One region of the Caenibius sp. WL genome, then DNA from elsewhere that is predicted to be linked to it. Evidence: riboswitches for the same ligand, from Rfam matches in the RefSeq annotation. Region 1 holds a riboswitch; each other region holds the start of a gene.

What was found. Region 1 has a riboswitch for cobalamin ahead of K5X80_RS08345 (TonB-dependent receptor plug domain-containing protein). Riboswitches for the same ligand answer to the same signal wherever they lie in the genome.
Region 2: it holds a riboswitch for cobalamin, as region 1 does, so the genes downstream of both, K5X80_RS05770 (TonB-dependent receptor) here and K5X80_RS08345 (TonB-dependent receptor plug domain-containing protein) in region 1, are expected to answer to the same signal.
Region 3: it holds a riboswitch for cobalamin, as region 1 does, so the genes downstream of both, K5X80_RS00745 (DUF1636 family protein) here and K5X80_RS08345 (TonB-dependent receptor plug domain-containing protein) in region 1, are expected to answer to the same signal.
Region 4: it holds a riboswitch for cobalamin, as region 1 does, so the genes downstream of both, K5X80_RS09970 (TonB-dependent receptor) here and K5X80_RS08345 (TonB-dependent receptor plug domain-containing protein) in region 1, are expected to answer to the same signal.

What each region holds. Positions count from the first base shown of each region.
Region 1 is NZ_CP081844.1:1,770,921-1,775,128, forward strand. It holds gene K5X80_RS08335 (hypothetical protein) at 1-65, opposite strand, end outside; gene K5X80_RS08340 (cell wall hydrolase) at 196-1,350, opposite strand; cobalamin riboswitch at 1,527-1,731, shown strand; gene K5X80_RS08345 (TonB-dependent receptor plug domain-containing protein) at 1,823-3,673, shown strand; gene K5X80_RS08350 (ABC transporter substrate-binding protein) at 3,678-4,208, shown strand, end outside.
Region 2 is NZ_CP081844.1:1,236,383-1,240,590, forward strand. It holds gene K5X80_RS05770 (TonB-dependent receptor) at 100-1,965, opposite strand; cobalamin riboswitch at 2,177-2,414, opposite strand; gene K5X80_RS05775 (inorganic phosphate transporter) at 2,521-3,522, opposite strand; gene K5X80_RS17190 (DUF47 family protein) at 3,542-4,208, opposite strand, start outside.
Region 3 is NZ_CP081844.1:119,544-123,751, reverse strand. It holds gene K5X80_RS00750 (N-acyl-D-amino-acid deacylase family protein) at 1-1,146, shown strand, start outside; cobalamin riboswitch at 1,207-1,397, shown strand; gene K5X80_RS00745 (DUF1636 family protein) at 1,609-2,019, shown strand; gene cobT (nicotinate-nucleotide--dimethylbenzimidazole phosphoribosyltransferase) at 2,016-3,032, shown strand; gene K5X80_RS00735 (histidine phosphatase family protein) at 3,029-3,595, shown strand; gene K5X80_RS00730 (adenosylcobinamide-GDP ribazoletransferase) at 3,592-4,208, shown strand, end outside.
Region 4 is NZ_CP081844.1:2,091,899-2,096,106, reverse strand. It holds gene K5X80_RS09970 (TonB-dependent receptor) at 1-1,854, opposite strand, end outside; cobalamin riboswitch at 2,032-2,280, opposite strand; gene K5X80_RS09965 (energy-coupling factor ABC transporter permease) at 2,364-3,041, opposite strand; cobalamin riboswitch at 3,075-3,289, opposite strand; gene K5X80_RS09960 (cyclophilin-like fold protein) at 3,362-3,712, opposite strand; gene K5X80_RS09955 (alpha/beta hydrolase) at 3,864-4,208, opposite strand, start outside.

The DNA.
Region 1 (4,208 bases):
CGTTGCAGCGCCCGCGCCACGGGCGATTTCGCAGCGTCGCGGGCAGCGGCAAAATGGATGGTCATGAAAGGCCTCGCGGGAAAGAACGGAGGCCGTTTCTAGGCGATTAGCCCTAAAATAATCTTCGCAGGTATGGTTGATGCGCCGTTAACCATTTTCCGCAGAGAAGGTATAGACCGTTGAAAAACGGGGGATTCAGTGCGGCGTTGCGATCCATTCGCCGCTGCGGGCGTATTCGCTCTTAACGCTGCCGCTCTCGGGCAGGCGGGAGGCGCTGTAGAGCGTGTCGCCCCCGCGCGCTTCGATCGCGGGCGTGTAATCGGGGCGGGGCAGGGCCACCGGCGGCGGAGCGAGCGGCGCGCCCGGGGCGGGCGTGGCGGCGGTGCGCTGCAGGCTCGCTTCGTAAGCCCGGGCAAGGCCGAGCGGATCGAGCCCCGCCGTCGGATCGACCATCGTGCGTGCATGGGGCGCTGCCACCGGTTCGTTGCCGAGATAGCGGTTGGTGAACGCCGCCGGGCGGCCCGCCGCGCCGCGCCAGCTATAGAAGATATGCGCGCCGATGGTGGTCAGGCGGTTGAGACTGGGCGCCCAGTAGGGATTGACCTGGATCGTGTGGTAATGCGTCGCCAGCCCGACCGGGGCATAGACCGAACCGGCCAGCGCGGCCCGCGCCACGGCGCGGGCGCGGTCCCATGCGAAGCGGGATGGCTGGCGCGCCAGCGATCCGTCGCACGTGAACGTGAACTGGCAGCCGGTGCGGCGTTCCGATCCCTGATAGACCACGCCGCACACCGTGTTGGGGTAGGCCGGGTGGGACACGCGGTTCAGCACCACCTGCGCCACCGCGCGCTGCCCGGCATCGGATTCGCTGGCCGCTTCGTAATAGATTGCCTGAGTCAGGCAGGTGAGCGCGCGCGTTTCATCGGTCGGCGTGCCGGCGGCGAACACCGGCCGCGCCATGGCGCCGATCACGGGGCGCGGATATTCGCTGTCCCAGTGGGCGCCGGGATCGAGCGGTTGCCCGCCTGCGTCCGCCACGGCCAGTTGATCGTCAGCCAGATAATAGAAAGCGGAACCGGGGAAGCTTTCGCCCGGCGTTTCGAAGCCCATCGGCCGCGGCGCGGCGGGTTCCGCCCGGTCCAGCAGAGCGGGCAGATTCCAGCCAGAAGGCGCGGCGAAAGCGGGCACCGCCATCGCCGCCGCCAGCATCGCAAAGCGTTGTCCGCCGATGCCGGACAAGCGTCCGCGCCGCCCGGCCAGCCCGCGCGCACGGCGCCCGAAGCGGCCGCGAAAATCGCTGGGCCGGTCTTCGGTGAAGGCGGGCGATAGGATCAACGATGAGCCTTTCATGCGGCGGGGCGTAAGCGCGCTGCGGCGCGTAGCGGCAATCCGGGCAAAAGACACCCCCCGGCTGCGTAACGTCCCGTAGCGGCACAAGGTAACCAAATCGTTACCATGCCCGCAGGTAGAGATTTGCGCGGTTTCATCCGGCCTGCTTGCGTAATGGTGCGTTGCGGCATAAGGGGCGCTCACGTCATGGGTTGCCCGGGGTGCGTTTCGCGCTCCGAGCCGAAGAGGGAAGCCGGTGCGAATCCGGCGCTGCCCCCGCAACTGTGACCGGGGAATGCCCCTTCCATTTTGCCACTGGCCATCCGTGCGAGCGGGGCCGGGAAGGCGAAAGGGGTGTGACGATCCGGGAGTCAGGAGACCTGCCCATGAAGTCGTTCAGCCAACGGGCGGGGTGGACCCTAGGCGGCGATCGGGGCGGCAATGACGCATGACCTCTCGCTACGGACGGCATTCGTTCGTTGGAGTAGGTTTGATGCATAAGTATTTGTTGTTTCTGGGAACCAGCCTTGCCGTGGCGCAGCCCGCACTGGCCGATGATGGCGAAATCGTCGTCACCGCCACCGGCCTTGCCCAGCCCGCCGAAAGCGCGCCGCAATCGATCACCGTCATCACCCGCAAGGAAATCGAGCAGGTGCAGGGCGCCGATGTCACCCGTGTGCTGACCCGCCTGCCGGGCACCACGTTCACGCGCACCGGCCCGATGGGCGGGGTAACGCTGATCGGCGTGCGCGGCGCGCCGGCTGGGCAGACACTGGTGCTGATCGATGGCGTGCCGTCCGGCGATCCGTCCACCACGGGCGGCGAATTCGATCTGGCGCAGCTTGCCACCGGCACTATCGACAGCATCGAATTGCTGCGCGGGCCCAATTCGGTGGTCTGGGGATCGCAGGCGATGGGCGGGGTGATGAACATCACCACCCGGATCGAAAACGGGGTGAGCGGCAGTGTGGAATACGGCGGCGCCGACCGGGTGACCGCGACAGCCGCCGCCGGGCTCAAAGGCGAACGGTTCGAAGCCGGGGTTTCCGGCAGCTTCGTCGATACCGATGGCTATTCCGCCGCCGCCAACGGCACGGAGAAGGACGGTTATCGCCAGTACAATATCGCGGGCCGCGCGCGTTACCGGGTGACGGATGCGCTCTCGCTCACCGCCAATGCCCGCTACAGCCAGGGCAAGGCCGATCTCGATGGCTACCCGGCGCCGACTTATACGTTTGCCGACACCGACGCGACCGAGAAGCTGCGCGTCTGGTCGGGCCGCATCGGCGCGGTTTATGAAACGGAAGGCCTGCAGCTCAACGCGGGCTATGCGATCACCGATAGCCGGAGAGAAGGCCGCGATCCCGAAGACCCATGGGGTAATTACACGTTCAAGGGCCGGTCGGAACGGGCCGAATTGTTCGGCCGCGTGGCTTTGCCCGCGCGGTTCGCGCTCAATTTCGGGGGCGCTTACGACTGGAGCGAATTCCGCAACGGGTTCGAGGAAGGCAAGGCCGAAAACGGCAGCATCCACGCGCTGCTCGGCTATTATGGTGATCGGTTGGTGGTGACGGGCGGCGTGCGCTACGACCATCACACCGATTTCGGCGGCGAATGGACGGTGGGCGCCAACGCCTCCTACGAAGTGGTGCGCGATCTGCGCCTGCGCGCGGCCTATGGCGAAGGGTTCAAGGCGCCGACGCTGTATCAACTGCTGTCGCAGTACGGCAATCCCGCTCTCAGCCCCGAACGCAGCAAGAGCTACGAAGTGGGCTTGAGCTATGCCGAACGCGGTGCGCCGGTCTATGCCGCGATCACCGCGTATCGCCGCGACGCCAGCGACCTGATCGACTTCTTCAGTTGCTGGACGGGCAACGCGCCGCTGTGCGCCACGCGGCCCGATGGCTTCTACTACAATGTCGGCAAGGGCCGCGCGCAGGGGCTGGAAATGGAAGTCGCTCTGCAATGGACCCCGACGCTCACCAGCAATGTGGTCTATAGCTACGTCCACACCGAAAACCGCACGGCCGGCGACCCCAATCGGGGTAACCGCTTCGCCCGCCGCCCGGCGCATATGATCACCGGTTCGCTCGACTGGGAAACCCCCATCGGCCTTGCGCTCGGGTTCGATCTGCGGGTGGTCGGCAGTGCATGGGACGATGCGGCCAACACCACCCGGCTGGACAGCTATGCCCTGGGCGATCTGCGCGCCAGCTATCGGGTCAACGACACGGTGGAACTGTTCGGCCGGGTCGAAAATATCTGGGATCAGCGCTACACCATCGCGGGCGGATATGGCACCCAAGGGCGCGCGGCCTATATCGGCGTGCGGCTGAGGAAGTGATCCGATGAAGCAGGGGGCGTTTCTCGCGCTGGCATGCCTCGCTTTTGCGGGGTGGGCCATGGCGGGATGCGCCCCTGCGGCTGCGCCGGGTGAAAGCAGCCGCGGGCCGATGATCGTCTCGCTCAATCCGTGCAGCGATGCGGTGCTGGCCGAAGTGGCCGATCCGGCCCAGATTCTGGCGATTTCGCATTATAGCCACGATCCGCGCGCCAGTTCGATGCCGCCGGATCAGGCGCGGCGCTTCCGCAGCACCGGCGGAACGGTGGAGGAAGTGATCGCGCTGAAACCCGATGTGGTGATCGCGGGCGCATTCCTACCCCCTGCCACGCGCGCCGCGTTCGGGCGGCTGGGTATCCGCGTGGAAAGTTTCGATATCGAACATACCGTGCCCGAAAGCCTGGCGCGCGTACGCCGGATCGCCGCGATTGCCGGGCATGCGGATCGGGGCGAAGCGCTGGTCCGCCGGATCGGGCGGGCGCTGGCCGCCGCCGCGCCGCCGCCGGGCGAACCGCCGCTGCGCACGATCCTGTGGCAA
Region 2 (4,208 bases), 530 kb from region 1:
TGTGGGACGGTGTTGGTGTCGGGTGATCGGGGGCACGGGCTTTTCCTCGGAAATGGAAAAGCAGGGCGGCGCCGCTGTCCGCCGCCCTGCGAAAGGGCGTCAGAAGCTGACGCGGACACCGCCATAGGCGCTGCGGCCGAGCGTGTTGGTGTGCGCGTACATCTGGTACCACTTGTCGAAAAGGTTGGTCACCCGGCCGAACAGCTCGACATTCCCGTTGATCCGGTAGGAGCCGAGCAGATCGACCACGGCATAGGCCCGGGTGGCGAGCCGGGTCGAAGCGTCGCCATCGCGATAGCGGACGCGGGCGGTGAATTCCGCCCCTGCGGCGGGGAGGACGGTGATGGCCGTGGTGCCCGCATATTCGGGGCGGCCGCTGTCCCGGTATCGCGCCGCCGCATCGCTGTAGGCTTCGTGATCGGTGTAGGTGAAGCTCTGGCTGACCGTCAGCCAGGCCAGAGGGCGCGCGGTCAGGCCCAGTTCCACCCCGTGCGCGCGGGTGCGGCCCCACTGGCGATAGCCGCCGGATCGGCCGATGCTGGCGTTCCACTCGATTTCGTTGGTCTTCCTGAGGAAGAAATAGCTGGCCGACGCGCTGAACGTGTCGCTTAGCGCGATATCGGCGCCGATATCGCCGCCCCGGCTCTTTTCCGCCTTGAGATGGGGATTGCCGTATGTCGGGTCGAACAATTGATAGAGACCCGGCGCTTTCGCCCCGGTGCCGTAGCTGGCGCGGAATTTCACCGGACCGGCGGCATAGGCCACGGTGCCGCGATAGGTGTCGAACGTGCCGAAGCGGCTGTTGTCGTCGATCCGCGCCGCGCCGGTCAGCGTCAGCCCTGCCGCCGGGCGCAGCGCCAGTTCGCCATAGGCCGAACGGGTGCTGATCCGGGCGTTGAAATCGCCCGAATGGAACGTGGCCTGATCGCTCTTTTCCCGTTCCAGCGCGCCGCCCGCGGCGAGGCTGATAAGCCCGCCGGTGTCGTATCTGGCATCAAGTGCGAGCGTGTCCTTGGTTCCGCGATAGAGATCGCCTTCGGGCCGGTAGGCGCTGCCGAAATAGAGCCGCCGCGCGACGTAGCGGCTGCCGGTCAGCCTGACGGTCAGCCTGTCGTCCGAACTGGCGTAGAGGCCCTGCCCGGAAACGGCATATTCGCGCTTCCTGACAGTGTTGAGCGAATCCGAGCCGGTGTTGTCGAGATCGGAGAACGTGTCCGCCCAGAACCCGTTCATCTGGAAGCGCAGATTGGGGGATGCTTCCACGCCCATGCGGCCGGAAAAGCCGTAGCGCCGGTATGCGTCCTTCTCGCTCGCGGGCCTGGTGGCGGTGCGTGGATCGGTGAGCGAGGGGCCATCGTGGCGATAGCCGGTGGCGGTGAGCCGGAAATCGACCGGGCCGCTTTTGCCCAGCAGCGATGCGCCGCCGTTCAGCGTGCCGTGCGATCCGGCTTCCGCTTCGGCGTTGACCGCGATCCCTTCTTCGATGGCGCGCTGGGTGATGATGTTGATGACCCCGCCGATCGCGTCGGAGCCGTAAAGCGAACTCTGATTGCCGCGCAGCACCTCGATCTGCGCGATATCGGCGGCGATCAGGTGATCGGCGCGGAATTCGGTGCTGGCCGCGCTGGGATCGCCCAGCGGAATGCCATCGACCAGCCACAGCACTTCGTCGTTGTTCGATCCGCGAATGTTGACAGAGGCGTAATTGCCGGGCCGGTCGGTGCTGACCAGCACGCCCGGCGTATCGATCAGCGCATCCTTGACGAACGTGATCTGGTTGCGGTCGAGCGTTTCGCGCGTGATGACGGAAATCGCGCTGCCGATCTCGCGCGGTTCGCTGACCGCGCGCGAAGCGGTGACGATGATGTCGGCGCGGCTTTCGAAAGAGAGATCGTCCGCGCTTTCGGCATAGGCCGGGGCCGCCGCGGCCAGTGCGATCAAGGGTACGAAACAGGTGGTCTTCATGCGTTATCCCCGCGCCAGAGCAACTGGCGGCAGGGCGCACCGTGCGCGGTCCGGCGGCCCAGGGGAGGGCAGCACGGGCAACGAACGGCCGGTCAGCGCCCACGGACGGGCGCTGTTTCGCCCGCATGCGCATGACCGCGCGGCCCCAGCCGCTTCGGTTCGTCGCTCAGACGGAGAGTAACCGTGCCATGACCATCCCCTGGATCGCGGCAAGAGCGACCATGCGCCGGCAGGTCTCCTGGCTCGCGGGTCATAGCTTGATGCATGGCCTTCCCAGGCCCCGCATGGTTGGCGGATGGCCCAGTGGCTGCTTCCCCGGAAGGAAGCCTATGCATCGCGCTCGCCGCTTACAGTTGCAGGGACAGCCCCGGATTGGGATCGGGCGAAACCCGTTCCTCACCGTGTTCCCGTTTTAAGCCCTTTCGGGCACCGGCGCGATCACGGAAAGCGGATGTATCCCGCTTCCACGGGCAGGGCCATAGTCACAAACGGGGGCCATGTCAATCCTTCTTTGCCGCAACGCACAATATCGCGGCGGCCTGTGGGGGATGGGCCTCAGAACAGGCGGGTGGCGAGGTAGAACAGCGCGCCCACGGCGGCGCTGGCGGGAATGGTGATGAACCAGGCCACGATCACGCGGCTGGCCACGCTCCACCGCACCGCGCTGGCCCGGCGGGCGGCGCCGGTGCCGACCACGCTGCCGGTGATGGCGTGCGTGGTGGAAATCGGGATGCCCAGCGCGCTGGCGCCGAACACCACGAACGATCCGGCGGTGGAGGCGCAGAAGCCCGAATGGTGGTTGAGCTTGGTCAGCTTGCTGCCCATCGTCTTGATGATTTTCCACCCGCCCGACATGGTGCCCAGCGCAATGGCGAGATAGCACGACAGCACCACCCATTCCGGCACGTGGAATTCCCCGCCGAGATGCCCGGTGGAATAGAGCAGGACAGTAATGATCCCCATCGTCTTCTGGGCATCGTTGGCCCCGTGGCTGATCGAATAGGCGGCGGAGGAGAACAGGTGCAGCACTTTGAACGTGCCGTTTGCCTGCCGCGGCTGGATGCCTTTGAACAGCCAGGACGTGATCAGCATCAGCAGCATGGCAAGCGCGAAGCCGAGGATTGGCGAAACGAAAATCGCCGCGATGGTCTTGATCGTGCCCGCCGCTTCGACCGCGCCCGGCCCGGCATGGACGATCCCGGCCCCGAGCAATCCGCCGATCAGCGCGTGGCTGGAGGAGGAAGGGATACCCTTGATCCAGGTCAGCACGTTCCAGAACATCGCCCCGACCAGCGCGCCGAACACCACCGCCGGGGTGATAACGTCCTTGTCGACGATCCCCTTGCCCACGGTTTCGGCGACATGCAGCCCGACCAGCCAGTAAGCGGCGAAATTGCCGAACGCGGCGAACAGCACGGCCATGACCGGCGAAAGCAGCTTGGTGGCGACCACGGTGGCGATCGCATTGGCCGCATCGTGCAGCCCGTTGAGGAAATCGAATGCGAGCGCGAGCGCGATCAGCCCGATCAGCAAGGGGAGGGCGAGGCTGTGATCCATGCGAGCGGTACTGGGCTTTTCAGGAGTGATCGATCACGAGACCGTCGATCTCGTTGGCCAGGTCTTCGAAACGGTCGACGACGCGTTCGAGGCGCTTGAACATTTCCTGCCGCGCCATGAATTGCAGCGGATCGCGGCTGCCCACTTCGCGGAAAATGCGTTTGAGCCCGGCGGCGTGGATGGCGTCGGCATGGCCTTCCATGCGCACTAGCCGTTCGGTCAGTTCGTGCAGGCGCACGCCGTTGTCGGCGATCTTGCGCAGCAGCGGCATGGCTTCGGCAGTCAGCCGCGCGGCATCGACGATGATCGCTGCCATATCGCGCATTTCCGGTTCGAATTCGGTGATGTCGTAGAGATCGGCGGCGCCCGCGGTCATGTGCATTTCATCGATCGCATCGTCCATCGTGGCGATCAGGCTGGTGATCGCGCCCCGATCGAACGGGGTGAGGAAGGTGCGGCGTACCGCCTGCAGCACTTCGCGGGTGATATTGTCGGCATCGTGTTCGCGTTCTTCGATTTCGCGGACGTGATCGGCCTTGCCGGGGCCGCCCTGCAACAGGCGGGCCAGCGCATCGGCGCCGGCGACAAGCGTGACGGACTGCTGCTCGAACAGTTCGAAGAAGTTCCCCTGTTGCGGGATAAGCCGCTGGAACCAAGCAAACATGGCATTAACCCCTGTCTTTTCC
Region 3 (4,208 bases), 1.7 Mb from region 1:
CTGGAGCATGGCGCCATCGGCATCGGTACTTCGCGCACGCTGTTCCACCGGTCGAGTGATGGCAAGCCGATCCCCACGCTGGAGGCGGGGGAGGCGGAACTGTTCGGCTTCGCCGATGAAATGCGCGCGCGGGGCAAAGGCGTGTTCCAGATCGTGGAAGACATGCATCTACCCGATGCGACACTGGATAACGTGGTCAATCTGGCCGACCGTTCCCGGCGCCCGGTGACGTTCACTATCGGCACGCCCAACGAAGGGCCGCTCGCCTGGCGGCGGCATCTGGCGCAGTTGCAGGCGGCGAACGACAGGGGGCTGACCGTGCGTGGGCAGGTCCTGCCGCGCGGCGTGGGGATGATGCTGGGCCACCAGCTGACGCTCAACCCGTTCTATTCGACGCCGACTTACACCGCGCTTGCCCATCTGCCGCTGGCGCAGCGGCTGGCGGAACTGCGCAAGCCCGAAGTGAAAGCGGCGATTCTGGCGGAAGCGCCCGATCCCGAGACGGCGTCCATGCTCGGGCGGGTGGTGCGCCAGTTCGGCACGATGTTCGAACTGGGTAATCCGCCCGATTACGAACAGCCGCCCGAAAACAGCATCGCCGCGCGCGCCGCGCGCGAAGGGCGCACGCCGGAAGACCTCGCTTACGATATCCTGCTGGGCAAGGATGCGACGCTCTATCTCGCCATGGCCAATTTCACCGATGGCAAGCTCGACGCGGTGGGCGAAATCATGCGTCATCGCGATATCGTGCCGGGGCTGGGCGATGGCGGGGCGCATTGCGGCACGATCTGCGATGGCAGCTATTCCACCTATATGCTGATGTACTGGGCGCGCGATCGGGCGGAAGGGCGCATGGCGCTGCCCGATGTCGTCCGCTGGCTGTCGCACGATACGGCGGCGTTGATGGGCCTAGCCGACCGGGGCCTGATTGCGCCGGGCCTGCGCGCCGATATCAATGTGATCGATTTCGACGGGCTGCATCTCCACGCTCCGGAAATCACGCACGATCTGCCCGGCGGCATGCCGCGTCTTGTCCAGCGGGCGGATGGCTATACGGCGACAGTGGTCAACGGCACGCCGGTCTATCGCGATGGGCAGCCCACCGGGGAACTGCCCGGCCGCCTGATCCGCGCGGGCGCGGCATAGGCCGCTGCGGAAGAGGGGCGGGCTCCAGCGCGGGCCTTGCCACCTTCCGGCATCGGTTCTATCAGCCACCGCGCGACAGGTTCCCCGCGAGGGGATTGAAAGGGAATTCGGGTGCAAGGCCCGGGCTGCCCCTGCAACTGTAAGCGGATAGCCACCGGCCCTCAGCCATTGGGATCGCCACGATCCTGAGAAGGCGGCCGGAACGGCGCAGACCCGCGAGCCAGGAGACCTGCCTGACGCGGTCGTTCTTCGACCGGACAGGGTGAGCCGGCCGGACGGGGATTCCCTCGCGCAACGACACTTGTGCCCCGGATCGCCGGGTCGTGTGCGGTGTCGTTTGCGAACCTGATACCGCACATCGCCGGGCAAACGGGGTTTCGTGTTCGAAACCGGGGATTCGCCTATGCTTGATACCGCCCGAATGCCGCTCATCCCGCCCCCACCCTGTTGGAGAGCGCGGCGATGACTTTGCAAGCTGTCGCAGCCGGGCCATCGGTGGTGGTGTGCAACACCTGCCGCCTCGCGCCGGATCAGCGGGAAGACGGCACGGGACAACGCGGCGGGGCCCTGCTTGCCGATGCCTTGCGCGCCGCGCAGGCAGCCGATCCGGCCTATGCCCATATCGCGGTGCAGGAAATGCCCTGTCTCTTCGCGTGTTCACGCCATTGCACGGTCCATATCCGCGCGCCGGGCAAGATCGGCTACGTATTGGGCGATTTCACCCCCGATGCGGCGGCGGCGCAGGCGATCCTCGCCTACGCGGCACACCATGCGGCGAGCGTGGAAGGGCAGGTGCGCTATGCCGATTGGCCCGAAGGGGTGAAGGGGCATTTCATCACCCGCACTCCGCCCGAAGGGTTCGTCGCCGTATGATCCGGTTCGATAGCGTGGCCGCGTTCGACGCGGCGCTGGCCGATCTGCCGTCGGCTGATGCGGCGGCCCGGGCGGCGGCGGCGGAGCGGCAGGCGGAATTGACCAAGCCTGCCGGGTCGCTCGGCCGACTGGAGGAAATCGCGCTGTTCATGGCCGGATGGCAGGGCACGCCGCGCCCGCAGGCGGAACGGATCGTGGCGGCGGTGTTCGCGGGCAATCACGGGGTCGCGCGGCAGGGCGTCAGTGCTTTTCCCCCCGAAGTGACCGCGCAAATGGTTGCCAACTTTCAGGCAGGCGGGGCGGCGATCAACGCGCTGGCCGGGGCCTGCGGCGCGCAATTGCGCGTGGTTCCGCTCGATCTCGATCGCTTCACTGGCGATATCACCCGCGAAGCGGCGATGAGCGAGGAGGAATGCCTTGCCGCGCTCAACACCGGGGCGGCGGTGATCGAACGGGGGGCGCATCTGGCGTTCGTCGGCGAAATGGGCATCGGCAACACCACTCCGGCTTCTGCCCTCTGCGCGGCGAGCTTCGGCGGCGCGGCGGAACGCTGGGTCGGGCGCGGTTCGGGCGTGGGGGACGAGGGCATTGCCCGCAAATGCGCGGCGGTGACGGCGGCGTTGGCGCTGCACGGTGCGCGGTGCACCGGCCCGTTCGAAACGCTACGGTGGCTGGGCGGGCGGGAAATCGCGGCGATGGCAGGCGCGATTCTGGCCGCGCGCATGATGCGGATGCCCGTCCTGCTCGATGGCTTCATCTGCTGCGCCGCGCTCGCACCGCTCGCCGCCGCCGTGCCCGCGATCACCGATCATTGCCTCGCCGGGCACGGTTCGGCGGAAGCGGGGCACCAACGCCTGCTCGAAAAGCTCGGGCTTGTGCCGCTGCTGCAACTCGACATGCGGCTGGGCGAAGGGACGGGCGCCGCAGTCGCGGCGCAGATCGTCCGCTCCGCGCTCGCCGCGCACAACGGCATGGCGACTTTTGCCGAAGCGGCGGTGACCGGGGCGGTATGACGCCTTTCACCGTGCATCTGATGCGCCACGGCGCGGTGGAGGGGGAAGGGCGGCTGATCGGCAGCAGCGATGTCCCTTCCACGCGCGAAGGCGATGCGCGATGCGTGGCGCAAGGTACGGCACTGGCATTCACGCGCGTGGTCTGTTCCGATCTCATCCGCGCCCGCCGCCCGGCGGAAGCGCTGGCGGCGCAGCGGGGCGTGCCCCTGCGGATCGATCCCGATTGGCGCGAACTGGCGTTCGGCGCATGGGAAGGGTGCGCCCCGGCGGATTTGCCGCCCGATGCGCTCGCGCGGTTCTGGGCCGATCCCGACGCCACCCCCCCGCCGGGTGGGGAGCGATGGAGCGCGCTGGTCGCCCGCGTGGGGCGGGCGCTGGTGCGGATGGAAGGCGATACGCTGGTTATCGCCCATGCGGGGGCAATGCGCGCGGCGCTCGCTTCCCTGTTCGGCTTTTCCGCCACGCAATGCTGGACGCTGGACCTGCCGTATGGCGCGGTTCTCTCGCTCCGTGTCTGGCCGGGTGAACCGGTCGGCGCGCAAATCACCGGGCTTGCGGCATGAGACGGGCGGTGCTGGCATTGCAGTTCATGACCCGGTTGCCGCTGCCCGCCGTGCGCGCTGACGAGGCGGATTTCGCTGCCTGCATTCGCTGGTTCCCGCTGGCTGGGATGGTGGTCGGCGCGGCGGTGGCGCTGGCTGTGTGGTTGGGGCTGTGGATCGATCCATGGCTGGGGGCGCTGCTCGGCCTCGGTGCCTGGGTTACCATTACCGGCGCGCTCCATCTCGATGGGGTGGGCGATATGGCCGATGCGGCGGGCGCGGCACACAAGGGGCGGGAACGCCTTTCCGCCGTGCTGGCCGATCCGCATATCGGCAGCTTCGGAGTGACGGCAATCGCCATGCAACTGCTGGCCAAGTTGGTGCTGCTGCGCCTTGCGCTGGACGCGGTGCCGCTGTGGACTTTGCCTGCGCTGTGCATGATCGCGCGGATCGGCCCGCTGGTCTGGACGCTGACTCTGCCCCCGTTGCACGAAGGGTTGGGCACCCGTTTTCGCGCAGGAATCGGCTGGGGCCATGTGGCGGCCTGGGCGGTGCCCGGCATCGTGGCCGCGTGGTTCGCGCCCGGCCTTGCCGTGGCCGTTCTGGCAATCCCTGCGTGGCGCTGGTGGATCGC
Region 4 (4,208 bases), 320 kb from region 1:
GAAGGCATTCGCCGTCCTGGCGGCGACATTGGCCGGCCGGTTGCCCACGCGCTGGAACTGTACGCCGCCGACGGATTCGGAGAAATCGTCATAGCGTGCCCGCAGCAGCGCCCCGTTGAGCGTGAGGCTGACGCCGTCGACCGGCTCCAGCGAAAGCGATGCCTCGACACCTCGCGACGATTGCCGGCCGACCTGCACCTGAATCGTCGGCATCAGCGGATCGGACGTCAGCAGGCGCTTCTTCACGATGTCGTATGCGGCCAGAGTCCACTGCCCTCGCCCACCCCAGAAGATGTGTTTAATGCCGATTTCGTATTGCCGCCCTGTCGACAGGTCGAAACTGCTCTGCGCGAAGCTGGTCGAGACCAGCGCGCCGACCGGATCGGCAGCGGTGGCATACTGGCCATAGAGCGAAAGCGTGGGGATCGGTTGGTAAACCGCACCCACGCGCCAGGTCACGGCATCGGGTGTGCTGGTGAAATCGTTCGCTGCATTGATGTGGTCGGTCCTGGTGATCTTCGGCCGGTCGTAGCGCAGCCCCGCCACGATAGAGAACCTCTCGCTGAACTTCAGCCTGTCCTCTGCAAAAACGGAGAACTGGTCGATATTGTTCGTGTAGCGGGCCTTGGTGGGAGCGGCGGCCTGATCGATGAACCTGCCCGGCACTGGATCGATGGCATCGATCAGGCGCGCGGCGTTGTTACCCGCATTGCTGACGTTCTTGTAGCTGATCCGATTGACGTCGAAACCCACGACGAGATGGTTCTCGATACTGCCGAAGGTTTGCTTCAGGTTGGCGGTCGTGCGGTTCCCGGTCTGCTTCTGGATATGATAGAGTTCGAGGAAACCGGACTGGCGGATCTGCGCGGGCGTGGTGTCCGTTGCCGCGACGTAGCTGACGTTTTCGGCGTTGCGCCAGTACTTGTTCGCCCAGAGATGGTAGAACGTGCTGCGGATCGTCACCGCCTCGGACGGTGTCCATTCCACTTTGGCCTGGCTCCAATTGTCGCGGAAGCGCAGCCGGGCATCGGTGACGTTATAATTGTTGCGCCGGATCGATGTGTCGAGCGCGCCGTTGACCAGCGGCACACCGAACCAGATCCGTGGCTTCTGCGTGCTGAAATCGTGTGAGAACGTGATACTGAAATCGGACGCCGGGCGTAGCCGGATCGCCCCGGAAAACGCAATGGCGCTGCTGTCCCCACGATCCATCCAGCTATCAGACCGGCGGTAGCTGGCGTCCACCCGGAAGCTGACCCCATCGCTGATCGGGCCCCCCGCGCCCGCCGCGGCATGCACTGTTCCGAACGAGGCAACACCTGCGCGGCCCGCAAATTCAAGCGTGTCGCCCGGTTGCCTGCGCAAGACATTGACCGCGCCGCCTATCGCACCCTCGCCATAAAGCACCGAGGCCGGGCCACGCAGGATCTCCACGCTCTGCGCCATCCACGGATCAGCCGGGAAAGTCAGCGTGTTGTTGTACATCCGCATGCCGTCGTAGAGCGTCATCACCGAATTCTGGCCGGTGAAACCGCGCGCCGAGAGGCCATAACCGAACACCCCGGAAGTGTTCACAATGCCGGTCCCTCTGGCGGCGGCATCCTGGATTGTCAGATCACCGCGCAGACGGATCGCGTCGCCATCGAGCGTTTCCACGCTGGCAGGTGTTTCGAGCGGCGTGAGACCGAGACGGCTGGCGCTTTCGGTTGCGATGTTGAGCCGTAGATTGCCCAACACCCCGTTCACCACGATAGTATCCCTGTCGGCATCGGTGGCGTCGGCCGCATCGGCCTGGGCTGTGCAAGGCGCAAGGAGAGCGAAAGCCGCAAACGCGGCCGGTACATGCTTGATCATTATATCCCCCATCGGCGTCCAACGACACTGGGCGGGGGCTTGCCGTTCACAAACGGTCGGCAGCGCGCATCGGCCGGACGCCAGGGGGCAACCGACACACGAACCGATGCGGCCCCAGCCGCTCGTTTGTCGCTCAGACGGAGAGATCCGTGCCCCGGCCATCCCCTGGACCAAAGCAAGAGCGACCAGACGCCGGCAGGTCTCCTGGCTTGCGGGTCATCGCTTGATACACGGCCTTCCCAGGCCTCGCATGGTTTAGCGTCCGGCCCAGTGGCTGGCGGCATCGGCGCATTGCCCTGCCGCGCATGTGTATCGCGCTCGCCGCTTACAGTTGCAGGGACAGCCTCGGATTCGGTCGGGAAATCCCTTCCTCACCGCGTTCCCATTTTAAGCCTCTCTCGAGGCACCGGCGCGATCATATCCGGGCTGATGGCCAGCCCGGATGACAGCACAATACGAATTTCCGTTCATGCTGCAAGTGCTCACATATGAGCACTTGCAGGAATAGATTATACTGCCTGGTAAAGGCGGCGTTCGACAAGGCCGCTGTCCTTGAAGCGGTGCAGAGTCTTGGCCAGAGCCAGAACGCCGAGATCGACAAGCGGTTCGATCACGATCACCAGCATGTAGGCCCCTCCGAACGTGGCGATGGCGGCCATGTTGCCTGCCGTGAAGCCGTGCCCGTAGAGGGCCCAGAACGCGACCCAGCTGACGATACCGGCCTGATACGTCGTCGAAAGTGCCAGAGCCTGCCCGTAGCGAAGATCCACATAGGGCGTGTCGGGCGCGATGATCCGCCGGGCCAGCGCCGTCAGCGCGAAAAGTGGAACCAGTAGTGTGGTAACGTTCATGCTGTATTGCGGCAGATCGACGGGCGCAAAGAACACGCCCTGGAGCAACAGGCCAAGCGCCAGCCCGATGGCCGCTGGCGCAACGCCGAAAAGCAGGAATAGCGTCGATCCCAGGATCAGGTGCACTTCGGATACGCCAACGGGATGATGCGGCAGCACTTCGAAGAAGCAGAACACCAGCACCGTCGCCGCAAGACTACGGACCAGAAGCGACAGCACGCCGCTTTCCGCGATGGCCTTGCGGGCCAGATTCAGGCCATAGCCACCGGCGCTGGCTGCGGTGATATAGCTCAGCCAGATTTTTCCCTCGGCAACGACGCCGGGTTCGATATGCATATGCGTCTCCTCTGCCGTCCCACCGACGGCCTTGGTTATAGTCAACGCATGGCCGGTCTCCTGACTCGCGGGTCGTCACGCTTTCCGCCTTCCCGGAGCACCAGGGGTGCGCCAGTGGCTTGTCGGAAAGTCGCTCGCCGCTCACAGTCGCGGGGGCGGTCGAGGCTTAGGCCCGGGGGCCCTTCCTCATTCCCGTTTCATCCCTGATGCGTTGCCGCATCACGGACACCATGCATCGCAAGGCTAGGGCGCGGGGGATGCGATAAGTCAAGCAAATCCCGATTTTCCCGGATCCGCCAGACTGGAATCGCCACCCCGTATCACGGAATCAGTTCGATACGCACCCGCGCGCCATCCAGTTTCGCGAGCGGTTCGGCACTGCCTTCGAGACGGCCCAGGCGGACCAAGCCGCGCGAATAACCGAAGTCGCGGTAGAAGATCGCGAGATTGCCCCACGGCGCATAGTAGGCGATGTCGCCCGCTTTCGGCTCCACTCCCTCAGGCGCATCCTCGGTCGAGAGGCGCTGCGGCAGATCGGCGATCTTCTCGGTGCGATTATAATCGCTCAGCGTCAGTTCGAGTGGCAGCAGCGCCGCAAAGGCCCGCCCGCTCGCGCTGCCTTCCAGCACGGCAATCAATGACCGGTCGGCGGTGACAATCCTGATTTTCATCGGCTCCTCCACGGCTTGTTCGGATCGGTTCGGTCCCAGCGCCGAGGCATCGGCCCAAGATGCCGTTGCCTTGCAGGCGCCGGCCAGCCCGGCGATAGCCATCAAAACCAATGATCGTCCCAGTGCCCTCATGGCCGCACCTTTGCCCCCGTCAAACCAGATGCTGTTCGAAGAACGAGTGGAGCTTGTCGAACGGGATCACATCCATACGATCGTAGAGATCGACATGGCTGGCGCCGGGGACAATCACCAGTTCCTTCGGCTCCGCCGCCTCCGCATAGGCCGTCTCGCTGAAATAGCGCGAATGGGCCTTTTCGCCATGGATCAGCAGGACGGGGCGCGGCGCGATTTCCTTGATGTAGGTCAGCAGCGGCATGTTCATGAACGACAGCGGCGTGGTCTGCGTCCATGCATTGCCGGAATTGACCGCACGCGGATGATAGCCGCGCGGCGTCATGTAATAGTCGTGATAATCGACCAAAAACTGCGCTTCGCC